DNA from 2 places in the Paenibacillus sp. genome. Region 2 is predicted to be linked to the other one. Evidence: riboswitches for the same ligand, from Rfam matches in the RefSeq annotation. Region 2 holds a riboswitch; the other holds the start of a gene.
The links. A riboswitch is a leader RNA that binds a small molecule or an ion and turns the genes downstream of it on or off. The one in region 2 is predicted to bind cyclic di-GMP.
Positions count from the first base shown of each region.

Region 1: another riboswitch for cyclic di-GMP. It lies ahead of VE009_RS18240 (PAS domain S-box protein); the one in region 2 lies ahead of VE009_RS02620 (helix-turn-helix transcriptional regulator).

Region 1 covers NZ_DASQNA010000033.1:154,261-165,795, forward strand. Annotated here, with positions in the region: gene VE009_RS18215 (hypothetical protein) at 1-744, shown strand, start outside; gene VE009_RS18220 (MoxR family ATPase) at 759-1,748, shown strand; gene VE009_RS18225 (DUF58 domain-containing protein) at 1,745-2,647, shown strand; gene VE009_RS18230 (VWA domain-containing protein) at 2,705-4,612, shown strand; gene VE009_RS18235 (VWA domain-containing protein) at 4,596-7,463, shown strand; cyclic di-GMP riboswitch class I at 7,654-7,743, shown strand; gene VE009_RS18240 (PAS domain S-box protein) at 7,811-11,359, shown strand.
Region 2 covers NZ_DASQNA010000007.1:332,898-344,432, reverse strand. Annotated here, with positions in the region: gene VE009_RS02675 (hypothetical protein) at 1-675, shown strand, start outside; gene VE009_RS02670 (SGNH/GDSL hydrolase family protein) at 690-1,349, shown strand; gene VE009_RS02665 (hypothetical protein) at 1,425-1,727, shown strand; gene VE009_RS02660 (GH25 family lysozyme) at 1,729-2,538, shown strand; gene VE009_RS02655 (hypothetical protein) at 2,541-2,786, shown strand; gene VE009_RS02650 (stalk domain-containing protein) at 2,874-3,530, opposite strand; gene VE009_RS02645 (hypothetical protein) at 4,134-4,388, shown strand; gene VE009_RS02640 (hypothetical protein) at 4,394-4,816, shown strand; gene VE009_RS02635 (M23 family metallopeptidase) at 4,830-5,516, shown strand; gene VE009_RS02630 (hypothetical protein) at 5,513-7,858, shown strand; cyclic di-GMP riboswitch class I at 7,928-8,030, shown strand; gene VE009_RS02625 (helix-turn-helix transcriptional regulator) at 8,121-8,330, opposite strand; gene VE009_RS02620 (helix-turn-helix transcriptional regulator) at 8,412-8,684, shown strand; gene VE009_RS02615 (Lrp/AsnC family transcriptional regulator) at 8,918-9,367, opposite strand; gene VE009_RS02610 (cysteine hydrolase family protein) at 9,489-10,061, shown strand; gene VE009_RS02605 (hypothetical protein) at 10,135-10,320, opposite strand; gene VE009_RS02600 (hypothetical protein) at 10,715-11,535, shown strand, end outside.

The DNA.
Region 1 (11,535 bases), on a different contig from region 2:
CCGGACGCCGAAGCCGAGCGCAGGCTGCGGGAGGCGCTGGAGCGCCTGGCGGCGGAAGCGCGCGGCGCGGTAGGCGCGTCGGGCGAGATGGACGCGGAGGCGCTCGCGGCGGTGCGGGACGCGCTGCTCGCGGCTGCGGCGTCGCAGGCTGCGGCGCAGCGGCTGGCGGAAGCGGCCGCGCAGGCGGGCGCGGGGCTCGCCGCGGCGGGGCTCGGCGCGGCCGAAGGGCTGTCAGCCGCGGGGGCGGCGCTGCCGGCGGATTGGCGCGCGGACGGCGCTGCCGCTCGCGCCGCCGAAGCCGCGGTCGCAGGCGCGGCGGACGGCGTCGAGACGGCGGAAGGCGGAAGCGGCGGTCAAGGCGCAGGCGGTGGAACCGGCGGAAGCGGCACAGGCAGCGGAACCGACGGAAGCGGCGCAGGCGGCGGAACCGGCGCGGGCCGCGGCACCGGCCCGGGAGGCTCCGGGGCAGGCGTCGGCGCCGGCTCGCGGGAGCTGGTCAGCACGCCGCGCGCGGCGAACGGCGGCGGCTCGCCGTCCGTCGATTCGGGACCGGTGCGCGGCGGCGGCGGCGACATTTCGGAAGGCGGCAGCGCTCCGGCGCTCGACGGCGCGGCGCGACCGTACGAAGAGGTGTTCGCGGAATACGAAGCCGAAGCGGCGCGTTCCTTGCCGCGGTCGACGCTGCCGCAAGGGATGCAGGAGCTCGTCCGCGATTATTTTACGGAAATTCAACCGAACCGGTGAACCGAGGAGGAGCCATGATCGAATCGATAGCGCAATGGGAAAAACTGCAGGAAGCCGCGGCGGCGATCCGGGAACAAATCGGCCGGGTCGTGGTCGGGCAGAAGGAAGCCGTGGAGCAGCTGCTGTGGTGTTTGTTCGCCGGCGGTCACGCGATTCTCGAAGGCATCCCGGGCCTCGGAAAAACGATGCTCGTCAAAACAGTCGCCGAGGCGGTCGATTTGTCGTTCTCGCGCATTCAATTTACGCCGGACCTCATGCCGGCCGACATCACGGGCACGAACTTGATTCAATTCGGGGAACGCGGCGAAACGTCGCACCGGTTTCAGCCGGGACCGATTTTCGGTCATCTCGTGCTGGCGGACGAAATCAACCGCGCGACGCCGAAGACGCAGAGCGCGCTGCTCGAGGCGATGCAGGAGCGGACGGTCACCGTCGGCTCCGTCACTCGGGAGCTGCCGCGCCCGTTCTTCGTGCTGGCGACGCAAAACCCGCTCGAGCAGGAGGGGACGTATCCGCTGCCGGAAGCGCAGCTCGACCGGTTCCTCGCGAAGCTGATCGTCACGTATCCGTCGCGCGAGGAGCTGAAGGAAATCGCCCTGCGCACGACGGCGGCGGATGCCCCGCAGGTTCGGAAAGTCGCCGACGGCGCGGCGATCGAAGCCATACAGGATACCGTCAAAAGGCTGCTCGTCGAAGGCGAAGTGCTCGATTACGCCGTCCGGCTCATCATGGCGACGCATCCCGCCGAGCCCGAAGCGCCGGAAGCCGTGAAGCGGTACGTCCGGTACGGCTCCGGTCCGCGCGGCATCCAGGCGCTGCTGTCGCTCGCGAAGGCGCGCGCGTTCGGCGCCGGACGAATGAACGTGTCGTTCCACGACATCGAGCAAGTCGCGCTGCCGGCGCTGCGGCACCGCATCTTCCTGACGTTCGAAGGGGAAGCGAGCGGCATGACGACGGACGCCGTGCTCCGCGAACTGCTGGCGTCGCTCGGAGGGCGCGCGTGAGCGCGGAGCGGCTCGGCCTCGACGCCGAAGCGCTCGTCCGGCTCGAACGGCTGTCGATCGCGGCGAACGTCCGCGTTCGCGGGGCGGCGCTCGGGAAGCGTCGATCGCGCCGGACGGGCTCGTCGCTCGATTTCGCCGATTATCGGCTGTACGCGCCGGGCGACGACGTCCGTCAAATCGATTGGAACGCCTATGGCCGAAGCGGCAAGCCGTTCGTCAAGCTGTTTCACGACGAGCAGGAGCTTCCGCTGCGGCTGTGGGTCGATGCATCTGCGTCCATGAACACGGGCGAAGACGCGTTCGGCGGCGGCAATAAGCTGGCGTACGCCAAACGGCTGGCCGCCTGCGTCGGGTATTTGGCGCTGTGCGGCTTCGACCGGGTGTCCGCCTTCGCGTTCGGCGGGGAGACGGCGGCGGAGCTGCCCCCGCAGCGCGGCAAAGGTTCGGCGCAGCGGCTGTTTCGGTTTCTGGCGGACGTCGAGCCGGGGAAGGAAGGCGACTTGTACCGGTCGCTGGCGCAGCCGAAGGCGCTGCCGCGCGGGCCGGGAATGACGTGGATTTTTTCGGATTTCTTGTACGAATCCGGCATCCGCGAAACGTTGAACGTGCTGCTCGCGGCGAAGCAGGAAATCGTCGTCGTTCAGGTGCTGTCTCCGGAAGAGCTCGATCCGCGCCTTGCGGGGGATGTGCGCCTCGTCGACGTCGAAACGGACGCGGGCAAAGAGGTGTCCGTATCGCCCCGAGTGCTCCGCTCGTACCGCGAGGCGCTCGAGGCGCACGTCGGCTCGCTGAAAGCGTACTGCCGCGAGCGGCATATCGCGTACGCGCTCGCTTCGACGGACGTTCCGGCGACTGCATGGGTTACGTCCACGCTGCGCGGCGCCGGCGCGCTCGCTTGATTTGACGCCGAGCAACTTTGTGAACGAAAGGAGGGATCCGCCATCCGCTTCGAGACGTTGTCCGCCCTGTGGTTCGCGCTCGCGCTGCCGCTGATCGCGTTGATGTATTTGCTGAAACGGAAATACGTCGATACGCCGGTATCGAGCCATATGCTGTGGAATAAAGCGCTGCGCGAGCTGGAGGCGAACCGCCCGTGGCAAAAGCTGCGCGCCCGGCTGCTCATGCTAATCCAGCTGCTCGCGGCCGCGCTGCTCGTTCTGGCGCTGGCGGGTCCCGCCGTCATGTCGGAGCGCGGAGGGGCGCGCCATCTCGTCCTCGTCGTGGACCGTTCGGCGAGCATGTCCGCCCGCGACGCGGCGGACGTTGACGGCGCGCCGCTCCGCCGGCTGGACGCGGCCAAGCGCAGCGCGCTCGCCGCGCTCGACGACGCGCCGCGGGACGCCGTCGTGACGCTGCTCGCCGTCGGGGAGCGGCCGGAGACGCTCGCGGAGAAGTCCGCGAACCGGAACGCGGTGCGCGAGGCGATCGAGCGGCTCGAGCCGACGTACGGCGCCGCGGCCTACCGCGAGACGCTGTCGCTCGCGGCCGCGCTGACGCGGGACGACGGCCCCGACGCGGCGATTCGATGGTTTACGGACGGACAGGTGCCGGAAGTGGTTTCTGACCTGGTCTTCGCGTCGCCCGTCGCGGTAGTCGAGCCGGAGACGGCGAACGGCGCGGGGAACGCGGCGGTGTCGCACTTCGGCGTCAAACGTAACGCGGCGGACGGCGCCGTCTCGGCCGCCGCTTCGATTCGCTATTGGGGCGAATCGCCGGCCGCTGTTCGCGCCGCGGTGTTCGCCGACGGACGGCTCGCCGCGGAGAAGCGGATCGAGGCGCGTCCGGGCGGCGCAGCGCCCGTCTACTTCGAAGGGCTGCCGCCGGCCGAGTGGTACAAATTGACCGTAGATGCCGGCGATGCGTTCGCGGCGGACGACGCGTCCTACGCGTTCCTCGCGGAGCAGCGCCCGAAGCGCGTGCTCGTCGTCGGCGACGGCAATATGTTCTTGGAGAAGGCGCTCCGGCTCGCCGGCGCGGAGGTGACGCTGGTCGCTCCGGATGCGGCGGACGCGTGGGCGGCGTCGTACCGGAACGAAAACGCGATGGACGCGATCGTCATCGACGTCGAACCGGAGGCTTGGACGCCGTCGGAAGCGTGGCGGGAGATGGCTGAAACGACGCCGGCGCTGTTCATCCGTTTCGGCTACGAGGGCCGGGAACGCGCGGCGCCAGCCGGTCCGTATACGGTCGAGACGCATCCCGCAACCCGGTATTTGTCGTTCGCGGATACGCATGTGGCCGCCGTATACGAGCCGGTGGGCGCGCCCCCGGGCAAACCGATCGTCGCTTCCCGGGAGGGCGTCCCGCTGCTGATCGCCGGGGAGGAAGCGGGAGTGCCGCGGCTGACCGTGACGTTCGCGCTGGAGGGGTCGGATTGGCCGCTTCGCACCGAGTTTCCGGTGTTCGTGCTCGGCGCGCTCGATTGGTTGACCGCGTCGCATAGCGGGAGTCTCGGAAGAGCCGTCGCCGGCGAACGGCTGTCGATCGCGTTCGCGCAGCTCGCGGCGGATGCCCGCTGGGAGCGGGGGGACCCGGCCGGGGAACCGATCCGGGCGGAGCTCGCGGACGGGAAGCCGGCCGAAGGGCAAACCGCCCCGGCCGAGCCAGGGCTGTACCGCCTCGTCGAGACCGACGAATCGGGTCGAGTGCTCGCGGCGCGTTGGCTCGATGTCGTGAGCGATCCGCGCGAATCGGCGCCCTCCGGCTTCGACGGCGCGTTCGCGCGCGGCGAGTCCGCGGAAGCGGGCGGCGCCGAGAGCGAGGAACCGCGGACGGCGGTGCCGATGTGGCGCTGGGCCGCGCTGCTGGCGCTCGCCGCCGTCGTCTGGGAATGGGGGGTGTACCGGCGTGGGACTACGACTTGAGACGCCGCTCTATTTGCTGCTGCTGCTTCCGGCTGCCTTATATTTGTATTGGGTATGGAAGTCGACCGCTCGCATGGACGGGCGCCGCCGGAAGGCCGTCCTCGCGGTGCGCGGGGCGGTCGTCCTGCTGCTCGTTCTCGCGCTCGCCGGACTGCAGACGGTCGCGGCGATCGAGCGGCAGGCGGTCGTGTTCGTCGCCGACCGCTCGGACAGCGTCGCGCGGGACGACGCGCTCGCGGCTTGGATTCAGGCCGCGTCGACCGCGAAGGAAGCCGACGACGCGGCAGGCGTCGTCTCCGCGGGGGCGAACGCGTCCGTCGAGCGGCAAGCGAGCGAAGCGGCGATAGAGCGGTTCGCGTTCGGCGGCGAGATCGACGGGCGATATACGCGATTGGACGAGGCGCTTCGACTGGCGGGCGCGCTGCTGCCCGAAGACGCGTCCCCCCGCATCGTGCTCCTCTCCGACGGGAAGGAGAACGTCGGCGACGCGGCCGCGCAGGCGCGGCTGCTTCGCGATCGAGGCGTCCCGGTGGACGTCGTGCCGCTCGCTTCCGCGCAGCGGAGCGACGCCGCCGTCGAGGCGCTGCGCCTTCCCGAACGGCTGTACAAGGGCGAGCGGTACGCGGTCGAAGCGGATATCGAGAGCACGTTCGCGGGCGAAGCGGTGCTTCGTATTTACGAGGACAACCGCGAAATCGCGAGCCGATCGATCGAGCTGACGCCCGGCGCGAACCGGTTCGTCCTGCAGGGCATCGCGTTCGAAGAAGGGCTGCATCGGTATCGGGCGGAGCTGTACGCCGAGCTCGACCAAGTGTCCGCCAACAACGCGGCGTACGGCTTCAGCCGGGTCGAAGGCCCTCCGAGAGCGCTGCTCGTCGAAGGGAGCGAGGGAGAGGCGGCGAACGTCGCGAACGCGCTCGACGCAAGCCTTATCCCCTACGAGCTCGTTGCGCCGGAGTTGCTGCCGCTCGAGTTGATCGATTACGCCGCGTACGATTCGATCGTGCTCGTAGGCGTGCCGGCGACTCGCCTGTCCGAACGGAGGATGCAATTGATCGAGCAGGCGGTTCGCGATTACGGGGTCGGCCTCGTCATGATCGGCGGCGAACAAAGCTATGGGCTAGGCGGCTATTTCCAGACCCCGATCGAACGCGCGCTCCCGGTATACATGGATTTGCGGGGCAAACGGGAGATGCCGTCGCTTGCGCTTATGCTCGTCATCGACAAATCCGGCAGCATGTCGGACGGCAAGCTCGAGCTGGCGCAGGAAGCGGCGGCGCGCACCGCGGAGCTGCTGCGCGAGCGCGACACGATCGGGGTGCTCGCGTTCGACTCCGCCCCGTGGTGGGTCGTCGAGCCGCAGCCGCTGACGGAGAAGGACGACGTCATCGAACGGATCGGTTCGATCGCGGCGGACGGCGGCACGGACATTTACCCCGCGGTGGCGGAAGCGTTCGCGAAGGCGAAGGACATCGACGCGCAGCGCAAACATATCATTTTGCTTACGGACGGCCAGTCGGCGTCGAACCAGAGCTACGAGGCGCTGGCGGAGCAAATGGTCGAGGCCGGCGTCACGCTCTCGACGGTGGCGATCGGCAACGACGCGGACCAGCGGCTGCTCGAGCGGCTCGCAGGGCTGGCGCAAGGTCGGTATTATTTTACGAACGATCAATCGACCGTTCCGGCCATCTTCAGCCGCGAGGCGGTGCTGATCTCGCGAACGTATGTCGTCGACCGCCCGTTCGTCCCCGCCGCCGCGCAGGCGCCGGATTGGCAGCCGCTGTTCGCGGGCGGCCTTCCCGAGGTGCGGGCGTACGTCGCGACGACGCCGAAGGAGACGGCGGAAGTGGCGCTCGCAAGCCCCGAGCCGGACCCGCTGCTCGCGCGTTGGCAATTCGGCGCGGGCAAGGCCGTCGCATGGACGAGCGACGCCGCCGGGAAATGGGCGCCCGATTGGGTGAGCTGGGATCGGTTCCCCGAGACGTTCGCCGGCATCGTCAAGTGGACGTTCCCGGCGTTCGGCGCGGCCCCGATGGAGGTCGAAACGAAAATTTCCGGGAACGAAGCGGACATTCGCGTCCGCGTCGGCGACGCCGATCGCGCGGAGTTTGGAAATTTAGTCGCGACGGTGACGGACGAAGCGATGAACGTACGCCAGGTGGAGCTGGAGCCGACGGCCCCGGGCGAGTACGCCGGTCGAGCGGAGCTGCTGCAGCCGGGCGCGTACTTGGCGCGGATCGAGCGATCCGGCGGCGGGACGGAGGAGGGACCGACGTCCGCGGCGGCGGTCGCCGGCTTCGTCGTCCCGTATTCGCCGGAATACCGCATCGGCGGCCGAGACGGCACCGAGGCGCTCGTACAAATCGCAGAGCTGACCGGCGGGCGGGTGCTCGATTTCGAGCGGCCGGAGGACGCGTTCGCGGCTCCGACAGAGCCGAAGCTTCGCGTCGCCGGTCTACATCGCGAGCTGCTTGCCGCAGCGCTCCTCCTGTGGGTCGCGGATATCGCGCTCCGGCGGCTGCAGCTCACGCGGACCGCGCTGCGCCGCTTCATGCCGCGGCGGAGCGCGCGCGGCGAAGCGGTCCCGCCGACGGAACAGCCCGGGGCCGCGACGGCGGCGGAGCGGCTGCGGCGCAAATTGTCGGCGGAGCGCGCCGCCCGCCCAGAGCAGCCTTCGCGGGCCGCGCATCCGTCGGCGCCCGCATCGCCGAAGGCGCAAGCGCCCGCGCACCCTGCTCCCGCGCCGCCGCCCGCACCCCCCGCGCCAGCCGCCGATCCGTCGAGTCCGGAAGCCGGGACAGATCGGATGAGCCGGCTGCTCGAGGCGAAGCGGCGCCGCGGGAGATTATAAGACAAGACCGAATCCCGGCGACCTCGCCGGGTATTTTATTTTTTATAAAAATTAAAGCGCTTTAATTCAAATTGTCGAACGTTGACGATTCTGATAAGCTTGGAAAACCTCGCTAGCCGGCGTTCGACGAGAGTGTTCGTCAGCGGAATCGACAGAAATCGGGAAAAGCAAAAAACGTCAAATGGATTCGTTGGTTTCAGGGCAAACTTGTCGAAAGACAAGGACGCAAAGCTATGGGGCTGCAGCGCGTCAACGCGACACGTAACGCCAAGCCGCCGCGATGGAGGAACGCGATCCGACGGCGGCCGAAATGAGGAGCAGCCGTATTTGATGTGGAGGTGAGAGGCGTGTCCCCAAACGAAGAGCTGTTGCAGAACGTTTTTCGGGGTATCGCCGACCCGATTGCCGTCGTTGCCGTCGAAGACGGCGGGGATTGCCGCTTGGTCGCTTGCAATCCGGCTTCGACCGAGGTCGGATTTTTCAAAGAAGAAGATATCGGCCGGCGGATCGCCGACATGTTCCCGCCGGAACTTGCCGACGAGCTTATTCACTCGTATCGCGAGTCGGTTCGAAGCCGCAAGCCGATGACGTATCAGCGGGAAGTTTCGACGCCGAAAGGGAGCATGCAATACGAAATTACTTATCATCCTTTGGTGAAGGATGACGGATCCGCGATGATCATTATTACCGTCAAAGATATCACCGAACGGGTTAAGCAGGAAAACGTCATTGAGAGCCATCGCCGCTTCATGGAATCGTTCATGGACAACATGAGCGACGCGGTGTTGATCACGGATCCCGAATCGAACATTCTTCACGTGAACGAAGGCTTCGTCCGCATGTTCGGCTGGTCGAAGGAGGAGCTGATTGAGCGCAATGTCTTTCGCATCCCGTTCGTTCCGGAACCCGAGCGTTCCGATTCCGCCGAATTGCTCGCCAAGGCTTGTTCGGGCCGGCCGACCGCCAATTTCGTCACCAAGAGACTTCGCCGCGACGGAACGGAGGTCGATGTATCGCTGTCGCTGTTCGCCGTGCCGGATGCGGAAGGGCGGCTGATCGCGTTCGGGGGCATATACCGGGACATCGCCGAGCAAATGGAGCGGGAGCGGCAGCTTGCGATCGACGAGCAGCGGTATAAGTCATTGTACGACCGCAACCCCGACGCCGTCTTCGAAATCGACCCGGAAGGCAAATTCGTCGGCGTCAACCCGCAAGGGGGCAACATCGCCGGGATGGATCCGAAGGAGCTCGTCGGCATCGAATTCGCTCGCCTCGTGCATCCCGAAGATTTGCCGGTCGCGGTCGAGCAGTTTCATAGGGTCATGAACGGGGATGTCGGCGATTTTCAAATCCGCGTGCTTCGCATCTCGGACCAATCCGTCGCGTTTATGAAAATAACGACGATGCCGATCTACGTGAACGGGGAAATCGTCGGCATGTATGGCATCGCGAAAGATATTACGGACAAGGTGCGCGCGGAGAAGGAGCTCGAAGTGAGCGAGCAGCGGTACCGATCGTTGTTCGAAAGGAACCCGGACGCCGTCTTTTCCTTCGATCCGGAAGGCAAAATCTTGACGTATAACAAACGCACAACGGAAATCTCCGGTTATACGAAGGAAGAACTGCTCGGACGTTCCATCCTGCCGTTTTGCCATCCGGACGACGTGAACTTGGTGCTGTCCATGCTGGAGCGCGTCTACCGAGGGGAAAGCGTCAATTACGAGGTCCGCATTTGGCATAAGCTGCGGAACGATTATTTCATTATGAACGTAACGAACTTGCCGGTCGTCGTCGACGGCGGCATCGTGGGCGTATTCGCGATCGCGAAAGACGTCACGCCGCTGCGGCAGGCGGAGCGGGAGCTGCAGGAGAGCGAGCAGCGATATAAATCGTTGTTCGACCATAACCCGGACGGCGTATATTCGCTCGATTTGGAAGGACATTTTCTCAGCTTTAACGAAACGATCCAAGAAATGCTGGGTTATTCGGAAGCGGAGATTGCGGGCCGTTCGTTCGCGCCGTTCGTGCATCCAGACGATTTAGCGCATGTTTGGGAACATTTCCAGGCTGCCGCCAGAGGAGAGTACCGCCAGTACGAGCTGCGGTGCATCCCCAAGCACAAAACGACCTATATGACCTTATCCGTAAAAAATTTGCCGATTTACATTAACGGCGAAATTCGAGGCGTGTTCGGCATCGCCAAAGATATTACGGAATTTAAGCAAACGCAGCAGGAGTTGATCGACAGCGAAGCGCGTCACAGGAAGCTGGTCGAGCTGTCTCCGGACCCGATCATCGTGCATCGCGACGGCAAGCTGCTGTTTTGGAACCGGGCGGCGATCGAGGTGTTCGGCGCGGGGGCCGGCGGCAAGCACGACGACGTGACGATTGCGCATTTTGTCGCTCCCGAAGATCTGGAGCGCGCCAGGGGATTCGAACGGCAGATTCATGAGGCCGGAGACTCCAAAGAACCGCAGGAATTCGTGCTTAGGCGTCTGGACGGCTCCACGTTCCATGCGGAGCTGATCGGCACACGCTTGGACTATAACGGCGAGCCTGCGACGCTCTTGATCGTGCGGGATATCACCAAACGGAAAAAGAGCGAACAGCTGATCGAATATATGGCGTACCACGACGCGTTGACGGGACTTCCGAACCGGGTGCGGTTCCGCCAATTGGTCGAAGAGAGGTTGAAGGAGCCGAACGGAGCGATGTTTTTCATCGATTTGGACCGGTTCAAATGGATCAACGATACGCTCGGCCATCGCATCGGCGATCATTTGTTGAACGAGGTGAGCCGGCGATTGAAGGTTTGCGCCTGCGGCATCGTCTCGAGGCAGGGCGGCGACGAATTTACGGCCTATTTGCCGGGCTCGGATCGCGCGCAGGCGGAGGCGAAGGCGCTGGAGTTGATCCGGAAGCTGTCGGAGCCGTATTTGATCGAAGGGCACGAGCTGTTCGTTACGCCGAGCGTCGGCATCAGCTTGTTTCCGGGGGACAGCGCTGACGTCGAATCGCTTATTCAGCATGCGGACGCGGCTTTGTACGAAGCCAAGGAAAGCGGGGGGAACGCTTACTCGTTCTTCAGCGAGGAAACCGATCGCGCCAATAGTATCAAAATGAACCTTAGCAAAGAACTGCGCAAAGCGATTGCGCTGGACGAGCTGTATCTCGTCTATCAGCCGAAATACGATCTGCAGGAGGGGCGCATCGTCGGCGCCGAGGCGCTCGTTCGGTGGAACCATCCGGAGCGGGGCATCGTGCCGCCGGACCAGTTCATTCCTTTCGCGGAAGAGACGGGGCTCATTTTACCGATCGGCGAATGGGTGCTTCGCACCGCCTGCCGCCAGACGAAACAGTGGCACGACGAGGGGCACCGCTTCAACATTTCGGTAAACTTGTCCGTCAAACAATTTTTACAAAACAATTTCGTCGAACAGATCAAAAAAACGTTGGACGAAACCGGGCTGCCGCCGTCATGCTTGAACCTCGAAATCACGGAAAGCGTTCCGATGCTCGATTTGGAGTCCTCCATCGTGAAGCTGAAGCGCGTCAAGGAGCTGGGCGTCACGATTTCGTTGGACGATTTCGGCACGGGGTATTCGTCCTTGAATTATTTGCGCCTGCTGCCGTTCGATTTCCTGAAGATCGACAAGTCGTTCATTCAAAACATGCACCAAGACGCATTCCATGCTTCGATCGTCCAATCGGTCATTACGATCGTTCATCACCTGGGAAGAAGGGTCGTGGCCGAGGGGGTCGAGACGAAGGTGCATCTTCACATGCTCGAGCAATCGGATTGCGACGAGGCGCAGGGATATTATTTGAGCCGGCCGATCGAGGCGAAAGCGTTCGAACGGCTGCTCGAGCAAGCGACGGTCCGGCGGGGAGGTTGACCTTCCGGCGAAGCGGCGCGGCAAAAGCCGGGTCGCGTTTGACTCCGAAAACGGATGAGTGCGGCGGCCGGGACCATGCGCGAACCGGGCCGCCGTTTTCGTATGCATCGCTCTCCGTCGTCGGCCGCGGATAACTCCGACCGAATTGAGCCAACCTTTCCTTGTACATACCGTAC
Region 2 (11,535 bases):
GGTGACGTGTTTACCGAAATGGTATTCCCCTTTAAACAGATTACCATTGTCGCGTCAGGTCCATATGAGGGGTATTGTTTGGGTGACGAAAAGCCTTTACCCGCACTCATTGCTTCCGACACATTCGAGAGAGCGGACAATAGTTCTAGTTTAGGCGTTGCCGAGACGGGACAAAGTTACATTATCGGAGTCACGGCGGCGACTTGGGGTGTTAGTGGCGGGAAAGCTATTCAAAACGTAACTGCCGGGTTGTCGACCGTTGCTGTGATTGACGCATACGCTTTTGACGTAGAAGTGGAATGCGACGTATTAATGCCGAGCGGGGCGGGTCCGTCGAACTACGGCGGGTTATGTCTTCGGTACATGGACAACAATAGCCACATATTTGTAAGGGGCGATTCCAGAACGTCTATACGAGTATACAGCAAAAATTCCGGTGGTTCTTACGATACGGTAAGCGTGTTGCCCTTCACCTTTTCCGACGGTCAGGTCGTAAAAATCAAGGCTAAGACCATCGGAAAAGACATTGAAATTTTTGCGAACGGCGTTTCTATTGGTGTTGCTACATTGAGCGAAACGCAATACGACCGAACGAAGCATGGGACGAAGCACGGCATGTTCGCAAAATCGCCGCTTATTACGTTCGACAACTTGACAATTAAATTAGCCGAATAGGGGGCGGAGTGTATATGATGACAAGAGGTTGGATTTCGTCGTCTTATATTACCGAGCCGCTGAAAGGCAAAAGAATAGCCACCATCGGTTCATCCAGTATAGACATCGGGCATACACCTTCCGAAAAAAACTATATCGAATTGATAGCGGAGCGGACAGGTATAACTATTCTCGACTACGCTGTATCGGGGTCGACCTTGACAGCATCGACGGAAGACTACGCCGCAGAATCGAGCAACCAACTCAAAAAAATTGACGACCTCCCCACGTCCAACGTGGACGCGATTCTGTTGCAGCCTGCCGTAAATGATGACAATAATAACCGACCATTAGGAACTTGGGAAAGCACATCCGTAACAGAGGTTTACGGTGCGCTTCATCTTATGTGTAAGAAACTGTATGATAAGTTCCCGACGCTGCCGAAGGGCGTTATAACCGGGCAATACTACGGAACGAAAACGGCACAAACGAGCGCATACCAACAGGCTATCAAAGAAGTTTGCAATTATTACAGCATACCTGTGTGTGACCTGCATCACGAGGGAAACACACCGTATTCTTATCCTGCTTGGCAGACGGTTTACGCTTCTGACGGGTTGCACTTAAATGTTTCAGGGAATGAGGTTTTGTCCCGCAGAGTCGAGGCATTTATTAGGCAGATGTTCGGGCACTAACGAAGTTCGATAGCTCCATAACGAGTCCTTGCCTCGGAACCGATCCGGGGCTATTTTATTTTCGGGGGTGCGGACTTGGATACTGCAACACTCACGGCAATCATCTCATTAGCTGCAGCGGGAAGTGGGATTCTCTTGGGTTGGCTTGGCCGCTCCCGAGCCATTCGCCAAGACACGGTTGCTGAAGCCAGCAAGGATGCCCGGCTGCACACGGATATGGAATACATCAAGCGCGGCATCGACGACGTCCGGATCGAGCAGCGGGCGCAGGGGCAGAGATTTGAAGCACTGGCGGAGCGGGTAACCCGGGTTGAGGAGTCCACAAAGCAAGCTCATCACCGGCTGAACCGATTAGACGGGCAAGGAGGAGGACAGTAAAATGCAAACCAGAACGGACAAGCATATCAAGGGGATCGACGTCAGCCGGCACCAGGGCGCGATCGACTGGATGAAGATGCGCGCCGCGGGCGTCCAGTTCGTCTACATCAAAGCGACCGAGGGTGTGACGTACACGGATCCGAAACTGAAAGAGCACTACGCCGGCGCGCGCCGCGCGGGGCTGAAGATCGGCTTCTACCACTACGCGCGCATCTATAACGATCCGCGCAAAGAAGTCGAAAATCTGCTCGCCGCCACGAAGGAACTACAGCATGACCTGCCGTTCGCGCTCGACATCGAGCGGAACGAGGACGATTTCGAGAAGCATCGCGACAAGTACAATCGGACGTTCATCACGGACTTCTGCCGGCGCTGGCTGCAGCACCTCGAAAAACTCACCGGTGAGAATCCGATCGTTTACACGTATACCGCGTTCACGAAGACATACCTGGACAAGACGCTGTCGGCGTGGCCGGTCTGGATCGCACATTACGACGTGAAGACGCCAGGCGAGAACGGTGTGTGGGACCGGTGGGCGATTCACCAGTACACGAGCAGCAACGACGGCCTGCCGTACAACGGGCGTCTCGACGTGAACGTTATGGAGCCGGATTTCCTGAACTGGAACGCAAAGCCGTTACCGGCTATCCAGCGGCGTATTGGCGCCGCCGTGAACGGCCAGCGCGTCGGAGACGGATACCTGATTAACAACGTGTCTTATCTGCCGGCGCGCGTGATTGCGGAGATGTTCGGAGCCCACGTCGAGTGGGATGATCCGACGGTCGATATTACGAAAAAGGAGACGAAGTAGCCATGGACTTCCAAGCGTACGATATTGCACTCATCCCGTTGATTGTCGCATTGGTCGGTGTCATCCAAAGGTTCGGCGTCAGACCGCGTCTACTGCCGGGTGTGGCGCTCCTACTCGGGCTCGCCGGAGGGTTTATCTACGTCGCGCCGAACGACCCGCGTCAGGCTGTTCTCGTCGGTCTGGTGATGGGCCTGTCAGCGATCGGGGCCTACTCCGGAGTGAAAAATACGGTGAAGAAAAGGGAATAAATAGCCTTTTTAGAGGCAAGCTATACGAACCTCCTAGAGAGTCGAAACCCCCGCTGGCCGTATTGGCTGGCGGGGGATTTTTTATTTTTATTCGAGGATTATTTCAGTGACAACATCTTCACTCAGGTCATTATAGTTCGCATCGTATGCAGGTTCTACAAACAGATTGAGGCTTTTTATATCCAGCACGTTTCCTTTCGCCTCATAGAAATACGTTCCTTTACGGACGACTTTGCCTTTGTATTCTCCGCTCATCGTATCGTATGTAAGGCCGGTTATTTGCTCCTTAGTGTCGGTCACGATTTCGCCGCCGGGGTACCAGGTGACCGTATTGTTAGAAGTGTTTTCAATCGTCATTTCAAGGAGAACTGCATTTACGGGCTCATAATGATCGTCGTACTTGTAAGCCGGATCTAGTGTAACCTTGGAAATTTTCATTACCATAGGACCGCTTTGTAAGGTTACGTCGACGTTAAATGATTTTGCACTAGAGGCTGGGGACGTTGTCGTCGCATTCTTACCAGTGATCGTAATCGTGTTCGTCACAGGGTCGAAATTCACTTCCGCGCCAAGTAACTCCGCTGCAGATCGGAGCGGAACGTATGTCACTCCGTCGATCAGTTTTGTTTCGGCTGCGGATACCTTGCCGTTAACGATGAGCGTGAGTTTGGTGGCTGCGCTTGCGGCAGATGCCGAAACGATTGCCGTTAGCGCTACAAGAGTAACAATTCCCCATTTTTTCATAAGATCCAATTTCCTCCCCTTTGTAGGTAACCAATGGTAGTATACACCTACGGATGGCGACCGGGAAAGGTTTCATTTTCGGCATATTTCCTCGCCGGCGTTCGTATGCATATAGGGATCATAAAGCGTTGCCTGAACGCGATCAGCGGTGGCAACGCTCAAGACCCTGGAAAACTCGCTGTACGACATTTGTCGGACGCCATAAAGCGCCCGTCCGTCAGACGCTCTGTCTTGCGGATTTTTTTATGGCCAGAAATCATCCGGGTTTACGTTATATCCCATTCTCCGCAGAGCTCCGATAATTTTCACCTGCGTCTTCTCCCCAGGTCTGATGTTCTTCCGACCATCGCAAAGGTCCGAGATCCCATCCCGACTGACTCCGCTTTTCTTTGCTACCAGCTCCTGCGAAAGCTCCGCGTCCGCGTCGATAAATTTACCGAGCCGGGTCCGCGGTTTACCCAATCCGAACATAAGTCCAACCTCCCCATGCTTTTCTAGCAATAGGGTGGACAACTCTATGAAAAATTATTCAAAAACTCCGAAACATGGACAATCAATTAGTCATACACATGTATCACAACCGTCAGACGGAGGGTGATGCGAATGTCGGGCAAAGAAAGGGAGAAGATCGAGGCGCGGCTGAGGAAGAACCGCGACGCGGACCTGCGGCAAGCGACGGCCGGAATTAGCGCCGGCGAGCTCTCGGAAATGGTCAGGGATGGCTTACGCTACATGCTCGGGATTCGGACGAAGAAAACCATCCAAATTGTAGAGCAGCCGATCGTCGCACAACAGCCACGGCCAATCCCGGTCGCAGGCAAGTCGGCCGTCTTCCGGCCCAATAATCAATCGAGGTGAGAGCTATGGCACGTACGGAGGTAATCCCGTTCCGTGAGTTCGTCCGGGGCGAATGGAAGCCGAAGACGACGGTCGAGATCATCGTCGAACACTTCGACCGGAACAAGATCGTTTACCGGGTCGCCGGCGTCACGGCGACGCTGTGCCTGGCGGGCGCCGACCTGAGCTTCGCGGCCGACGCGGTGTCGGCATTCGCTCCGACGACACAGGATGCGATCGACGCAAAGGCCGAGGCGATTTACCGGCCGCTGGTTGGGATCGGCAAATGGGTGATCGTGTTCAAAGGGGGATTGGACACGGTGACGAACATGGTTCAGGGAGATATGATCTCGGCGCGCAAGAATTTCCTTGGGTATCTGCTGGTTTACGTCATTCTGCTCGGGCTGCCCTGGTGTCTGGAACAGGTCGAGGGGATCTTCGAGGTGTAAGGAGGGACACGGCATGCCTATGAAGTTTCGTCTCACGTCGCCCTACGGCACCCTCGAAGAGGTCCGCGACGGCCGGGTGCACACCGGCATCGACCTCGCCATGCCGCGCGGCACGGAGCTGCACAGCGTTGCAGACGGCGTCGTCGAGCGCGTGGTCGACTACGGCGCCGAGAACATCGGAAAGGGCGTCATTCTCCGCCTGGACGACGGAACGAGGATCGTGTACGGCCACATGGATAAAGTGACCGTCCACGACGGGGAGCGGATCCGCGTCGGCGAGCTGCTCGGCTTCAGCGGGAACACTGGCCACTCGACCGGGCCGCACCTGCACTTTGCCATGATGCGGGGTGGAGAGTGGATCGATCCGACGCCGATGGCGGAGACGGTCGACAAGTTTAGCGGGGGTGGCGTGGGCTCGGCGCTTACCGCACCGATCAGGGGTCTCGCGGAGCGGGCACTCGGCAGCACGGTCGGCGAGGCGAAAGCCGCAGTGAGGGGCCACATTCAGGAGCAGATCGTTGACTGGCTGGCCGCGACGGGGAACCTTCTCGTCGACGCGATCTACCCGATCACACTGATTGGATGCGGGTTGGGCATCGTCCTCGGGGTCGTTGGGCTCAAAGATGGGTACCGCTGGAGCGGGATCCTATTCACCGTGTATGTATTGGTCCGATTTTTCGTGAGAGGTGTTGCAGCATGAAGTCCGTCCCGATCCGCAACGTGCTGCAAGTCGTCCGCCCGGAGTATGCTTTTCTAAGACTCAAACCAAATAATTCGATTCGGAACCAAGCCACGCACAAAATCGCCCGGGCAATCGCTACGCTATACAAGAACATACTTGAGAACGTGAAGCGGGAGGAGGAGAAGCTCATCAAGGTGCTCGGCCGCGAGTTTTTGCTCGGTACACGGTACAGCGTGACGGCGCCGGCCAAGGTCAGCTATTACGTCTACATGGAGCGGCAGCGCATCGAGTTCTATTTCATCGTTCCGCGCCAGCACCTCAGTTTTCTGCGAGAGAAGATCACAGACGTCTGGACCGGCGTCACGATCGAGGAGGTAGACGCACTGCCGGAGTTCGGCGTAGGCGCGACGAAGCTGCAGCTGCATTACGAGAAGGAGGACGCCCTCAGCCTGGCGACGGACCGCCGCAACAACGACCTGCTGCTGAGCAACCTGAACGTTGTTGAGCTCCTCGAGGAGGGTGACAAGGCTGCGGTGTTCTATAACTTCCTGCCCGGCTCCCAGTTCTCCTGGCGCGCCACGTACCGCCATACGATCGACAAGGTGAACCGTCACATGCCGGTCGACCGTAACAAGGCGGGCCTCGGCTACGCGGCCAAGATGGCGCTTTCGGTGGCCAACACGCTGCTGTCGGAGATGGGCGAGGTGTTCACCGGAAAGAAAGCAAAAGAGACGCGTACGAACCTACTGGAGGGGCTGATCGAGCGCCTGAACGGCGGCAAGGCTATCAGCGAGTCTACGCAGCGGAAAGCCGGCGCGACGATCCTGAACACGGAAATCGTGGTCCTCAGCGAGAGTGCCGACGGTCTCCGGCAGCGGAACGCGGCGCGCAGCCTGGCGCAGAGCTTTGACACGATCTCGGAGGACAACAGGCTCGCGTATAAGCCGTACCGACGTACGTTCCACTTCACGGACTACACGCTGCATGCAGAGCGGAACAAGATCGGAGACCAGGAGGCGCAGAACTTCATCGCTCTGCCGGGGCGCGAGGTGCTTGAGCGTTTTGCAGGGATTGAGCGGGTGGAGACGCAGGAGACGGAAGTGCCGGAGGATTTGCGGCATGGCGTCATGTGCATCGGTACGAACACGTACCGCGGCCAGGAGCAGAAGGCGTACCTCTCGACGGACCGGGAATACCGGAACCTGACGCTGGTGCTAATCGGTCCGACGCGCGCCGGCAAGTCGACGCTGCTCGGGAACCTCGGCGCGGACGCGATCCGAAACGGTGAGTGCATGATCGTCTTCGACTTCATCTCGAACTGCCAGCTCAGCAGCGAGATCGCCGCGCTGTTCCCGCCGGAGAAAGTTCTGAACATCGAGTGCGGGGATCTCCGGAAGCTGCAAGGGCTCGGCTACAATGAGATCGGCCGCAGCGCGGATCCACTCCGCCAATACGAGAACGCGAAGATGTCGGCGACGCAGCTGCAGACGCTGGTCAATGCGATCGCGACAAACGATGCGCCGCTGACGCCAAAAATGAAGCGTTATCTGCAGGCGGCTGCGCTCGTCGTCTTCATCAACGGTGGGGCTATCCGAGACGTATTCGAGGTGCTGCAGGACCACGAGGCGCGCGCCGTAGCAATCAATGCGGCGCCGGCCTCGCAGGCGGAGCTTCTCCGCAAGCATGCCGCGAGTCTCGCCGAGCTCGATGAGACCGACAAGAAGGGCGTCGTGACCGGAACGAAGGATTCGCTTATATCCGGCATCATCGACCGCATGAACGAGCTCGAGGCGAACACGTACCTCGAGATGATGCTGCAGAAAGATACGGCCGGCAATATCGACCTCGTAAAGGAGATCCAGAAGAACCAACTGATCTGCATCCGGATGCCGGAGCGCGCCTACCCGACGGACGCCGAGAAGGACGTCATCTGCACCTACTGGATGTCGAAGCTCCGACTCGCGCTCCAGATCCGCGACTACCAGATCCCGGACCGCTCGAAGCATACGAAGGTGAACATGGTCATCGACGAATTGTACCAGGTGCGCACGACGGAACGGATGCTGAAGGAGAATCTAAGCCGGCTCGCAAAATTCAGCTTGAAGCCGATCATCAGCTGCCACTATTTGAACCAGATCAACATCATCCGAGACGAGCTCCGGAGTGCCAACGCTTCCTACATGCTGATAAGCGGGTGCGATAAGAAGAACTATGCGGAGCTGCAGAGTGAGCTGTATCCGTACCAGGAGGAGGACCTGCTCAACCTGCCTCGGTACCATTCCCTCAACCTGATTAAGAACGCCGATGGGTACGCACGGTTCATCACGAAGCTGCCGAAGCCTGTTCGAAATGCCACCTAGATCAAGCCACATAGATAAATATGGAATATTAACTATATAAAGAAATGTAAAAAGGTGTTATATTTGTATGTAACGAAATGGCAAAGCCGGTGAAAGCCGGCGGCGCAAAGCTAAAGGGGCTAAGGAAACAGCGAGAAGTGACTTCTGAGATCTATGCCAGCCAGCTGCCGAATGGCGAGGTGAATGGACTTCTATGAGAACAACTTAACGTATAGCTTAAGTCTGGTCCGGAGGAGGAGCTATTAAGCCCAACCGCCTGCTTTTAATCTTCAATCAACTCGATCAAATCGTCCATCGAACAGTTTAAAAATCTCGCTGCTAATTTTAACTTCATGACAGACAGTTGTCGCTTTCCATTTATAACCTGAGAAATATAACTCTCGGTTACGTTTAAATAGTCGGCCAACGCGGCTTGTGTTTTTCCGGTTTGATCGAGAATTTCAGGCAGGCGGCTCCTCAACCGGAGCGCCATCTAACACCTCTTATTTAATTTATTTGTATTGGAAAATTATACACATACTTTTTCAGCACGTAAACGGGAGGCACTTCAAGGATGTCGTATAAATTAACGCTTTGCGCTGCGAGAGAAAATGCGGGCCTATCGCTTGAGGAGGCGGCCAGCTTGGTCGGTATATCGACGAAATCGCTTTTACGTTATGAAATGGATAATAGGAAAATGGAATACGACAAGGCTCTGGAACTATGCAGAATATACGGCGTTTCCCTCGATCACATTCATATTGGGATTTCTCAAGACCACGGTGATCGCAGTGGAAGTTCGGGGGGGCAACATGGGGCAATTATGGGGCAAGTTAATTCATATTGATGATAAACACGGGTTTAATGTGAACTGAGCTATCGGCAATAATTACTGATACAGCCGCAATTTTAAATTCTCAGATCGGCAAAGAAATACCCACGCCACAGCTTCCCAAGCTGGTAGCGTGGGTTCGATTCCCATCACCCGCTCCATACATACGACACTAAGATCCCTTATTGCATAAGGGATCTTTTTATTTTACTCGGTTGAGTGCTTAACGGATGATGATTTAGAATATGCTATTCTTCCGATGCTGCAGTCAACGGATTGCCTTGTTTGATCTCTTGTATTGACAGATTTAAACTATAGTTCCCGTAATCGAGAAGTTTATCAAGGAAAAAATTCAGTTGATCTTGGGATTTAACTTTTATTTTTAAGTGGTAACAGCCTTCCCCTGAGATTCGGTGAGCTTCAACCACCTCGTTTCGATCATGAATAAAACGAATAAACGAAACATGATCTGCTGTTTTCATATGAATAATGACAAACGCTGTATAAGAAAAACCTAATTTCATTTCATCGATTATGAGAGAATAGGCTTTAATTACACCACTTTCTTCAAGTTTCTTAATACGATTACCTACGGCTTGCCCAGTCATATGGATTATTTCGCCTAAGTCTTTCCATTGAATGCGCGAATTTTCGGATAATAGCTTGAGGATATAAAAATCAATATGATCAAGTTGCATATATATAAATCCTTTCACCATGAAATCATTTGACTTAAAAGTGTTTCACCAAAGTATCGTCCAAAATCAAAATATTATTTATGATTTTATTGTAACTAAATATTTTGATGAGGTGAATAAAGTGAGCGTAGCTTTGATCATAGTCGATATTCAAAATGACTATTTTCCAAATGGAAGGATGGAATTAAGCAATCCAGTAGAAGCAGCCGATCATGCAGGTAAAATTCTTGAATGGTTTAGACAAAACAACCCCAATATCTTCCATGTTCAGCATATCTCGAATCACGAAGGGGCAACATTCTTCCTTCCCAATACAGAGGGAGTCAAAATAAATGAAGCTGTTCTACCTCTGGAACACGAAACGGTGATCACGAAAAGCACACCTAACAGCTTCTTCCAGACCGATTTAGAAGCAAAGTTGAGGGGGCTTGAGGTGACCAAGCTAGTGATTGTTGGTATGATGACGCATATGTGTATCGATGCCACAGTCAGAGCTGCGATGGAGCTAGGTTTTAGTTGTACGCTTATTGAAGATGCTTGTACTACAAGGGACTTACCTTATAGAGATAAGATCGTGCCAGCTGATCAGGTGCATTATGCCTTTGTAAGTGCACTTAACGGAGTATATGCCAATGTAATTTCGACCGAGGAGTTCCTGAAACAAGAAGCTAACTCGATCTTGAAGAACAACTAATTTTGTCAAAAACCACTCCCCATTTGTCAGGAGTGGTTTTGTCTTTATGGGTCTAACTAACGATATATGTAAACTAAACGACCTTAACCGGCAGCTCCTGCAGCGCTTGTTCCACCAGCATGCTGCATAAAGCAGATCCGTTTACGGGCGTTTTTTGTGTTTGGTCATGCGGTTTGGACAAGAAGAGATCGCAAGATACGTTATGTATATTTAAATGCTGCAATAAGGTTCTAACGTCAATCACGATCTTCTGTTCCATGGGTTTCTCCCCTTTTTGAAAATATTGCCTTTATTTAACATACAGCATGTTCCAAAAAAGTGGCAACGAGGAGGAAAAAAATAGAATCTCCAGGACTAGAAGTAAGCAGAAAGAAGCACGACGAAGGTTCCCCTTTTCATTGCGACTTAGCATCATTGGAGTAGAACTTTATGAAAATTTTGTCGAAAATTTCATGTCGCATGCATTTACAGAAAGGTGGAAGGATGATACATTTAGTGCATAGAATGATACGGTATGTATCTTAACCGATTTTGTCGAACGTGCCGTCAGCGATGTTTTTCGCCGGCATTTTTCTTTTTGCACTTCGAAAAGAGCGGTCAATGGTCGGCACCGTTCGTTTGACGTCGATCCTATGAATTGGAGGCGTTGAAGTATGAGGAGGAAGCCCGGGAAGGCGTTGAAGGCGGGAGCGGTTTCTTTGCTCTTTGTCGGAGGATTCGCCCAATCGGCGATGGCAGGATCGCCGACTTCGTTGCCGGAGCCGGTCAGCGCTGTCGTCGGAACCGATAGTCGGGGAGGGGCGGCGGAGAGCGTCAAAGCAGCCGGCATCGACGTCAATTTGTTGAAGGATGACGATAACGACTCGTCGGGCGACGGCGATCTTGTCGGCATCGGGGCCAACCTATTGTCGGTTAAGGAAGACGGCGCTTCGGCCGGCAGTGACAATGTTAAGTTGGATGTCCAATTGCCCGGGAACGGCAAAGCCGCAAGCGTCGACGCCGATGTATTGTCCAGCGGCAGCAGCAGCGCTTCCAGCAGCGGCAAGGCGGCGAACGTGAACGCCAACGTTCTCTCGAGCGGCAGCAGCAGCGCATCCGGCAGCGGCAGCCTTGTCGGCGGAAGCGCCAACGTATTGTCCAGCGGCAGCAGCCAAGGCTCGGGCACGGGCGGCACTGCCGGAGTCGGCGCCAACGTATTGTCCAGCGGCAGCAGCCAAGGCTCGGGCACGGGCGAGGCTGCAGGCGTCGGCGGCAACGTTCTGTCGAGCGGCAGCAGCCAAGGAACCGGAACCGGCGGGCTCGCTGGCATCGGCGGCAACGTACTATCGAGCGGGTCGAGCGGCGCGGCGGGTTCCTCGAGCGACGGGGTGGCCGGTCTAGGTGCGAATGTGCTTTCCAGCGGCAGCCAGGCGACGGGAACGGGCGGATTAGCCGGCGCGGCCGGCAATATGTTGTCGAGCGGCAACGGCAAAGC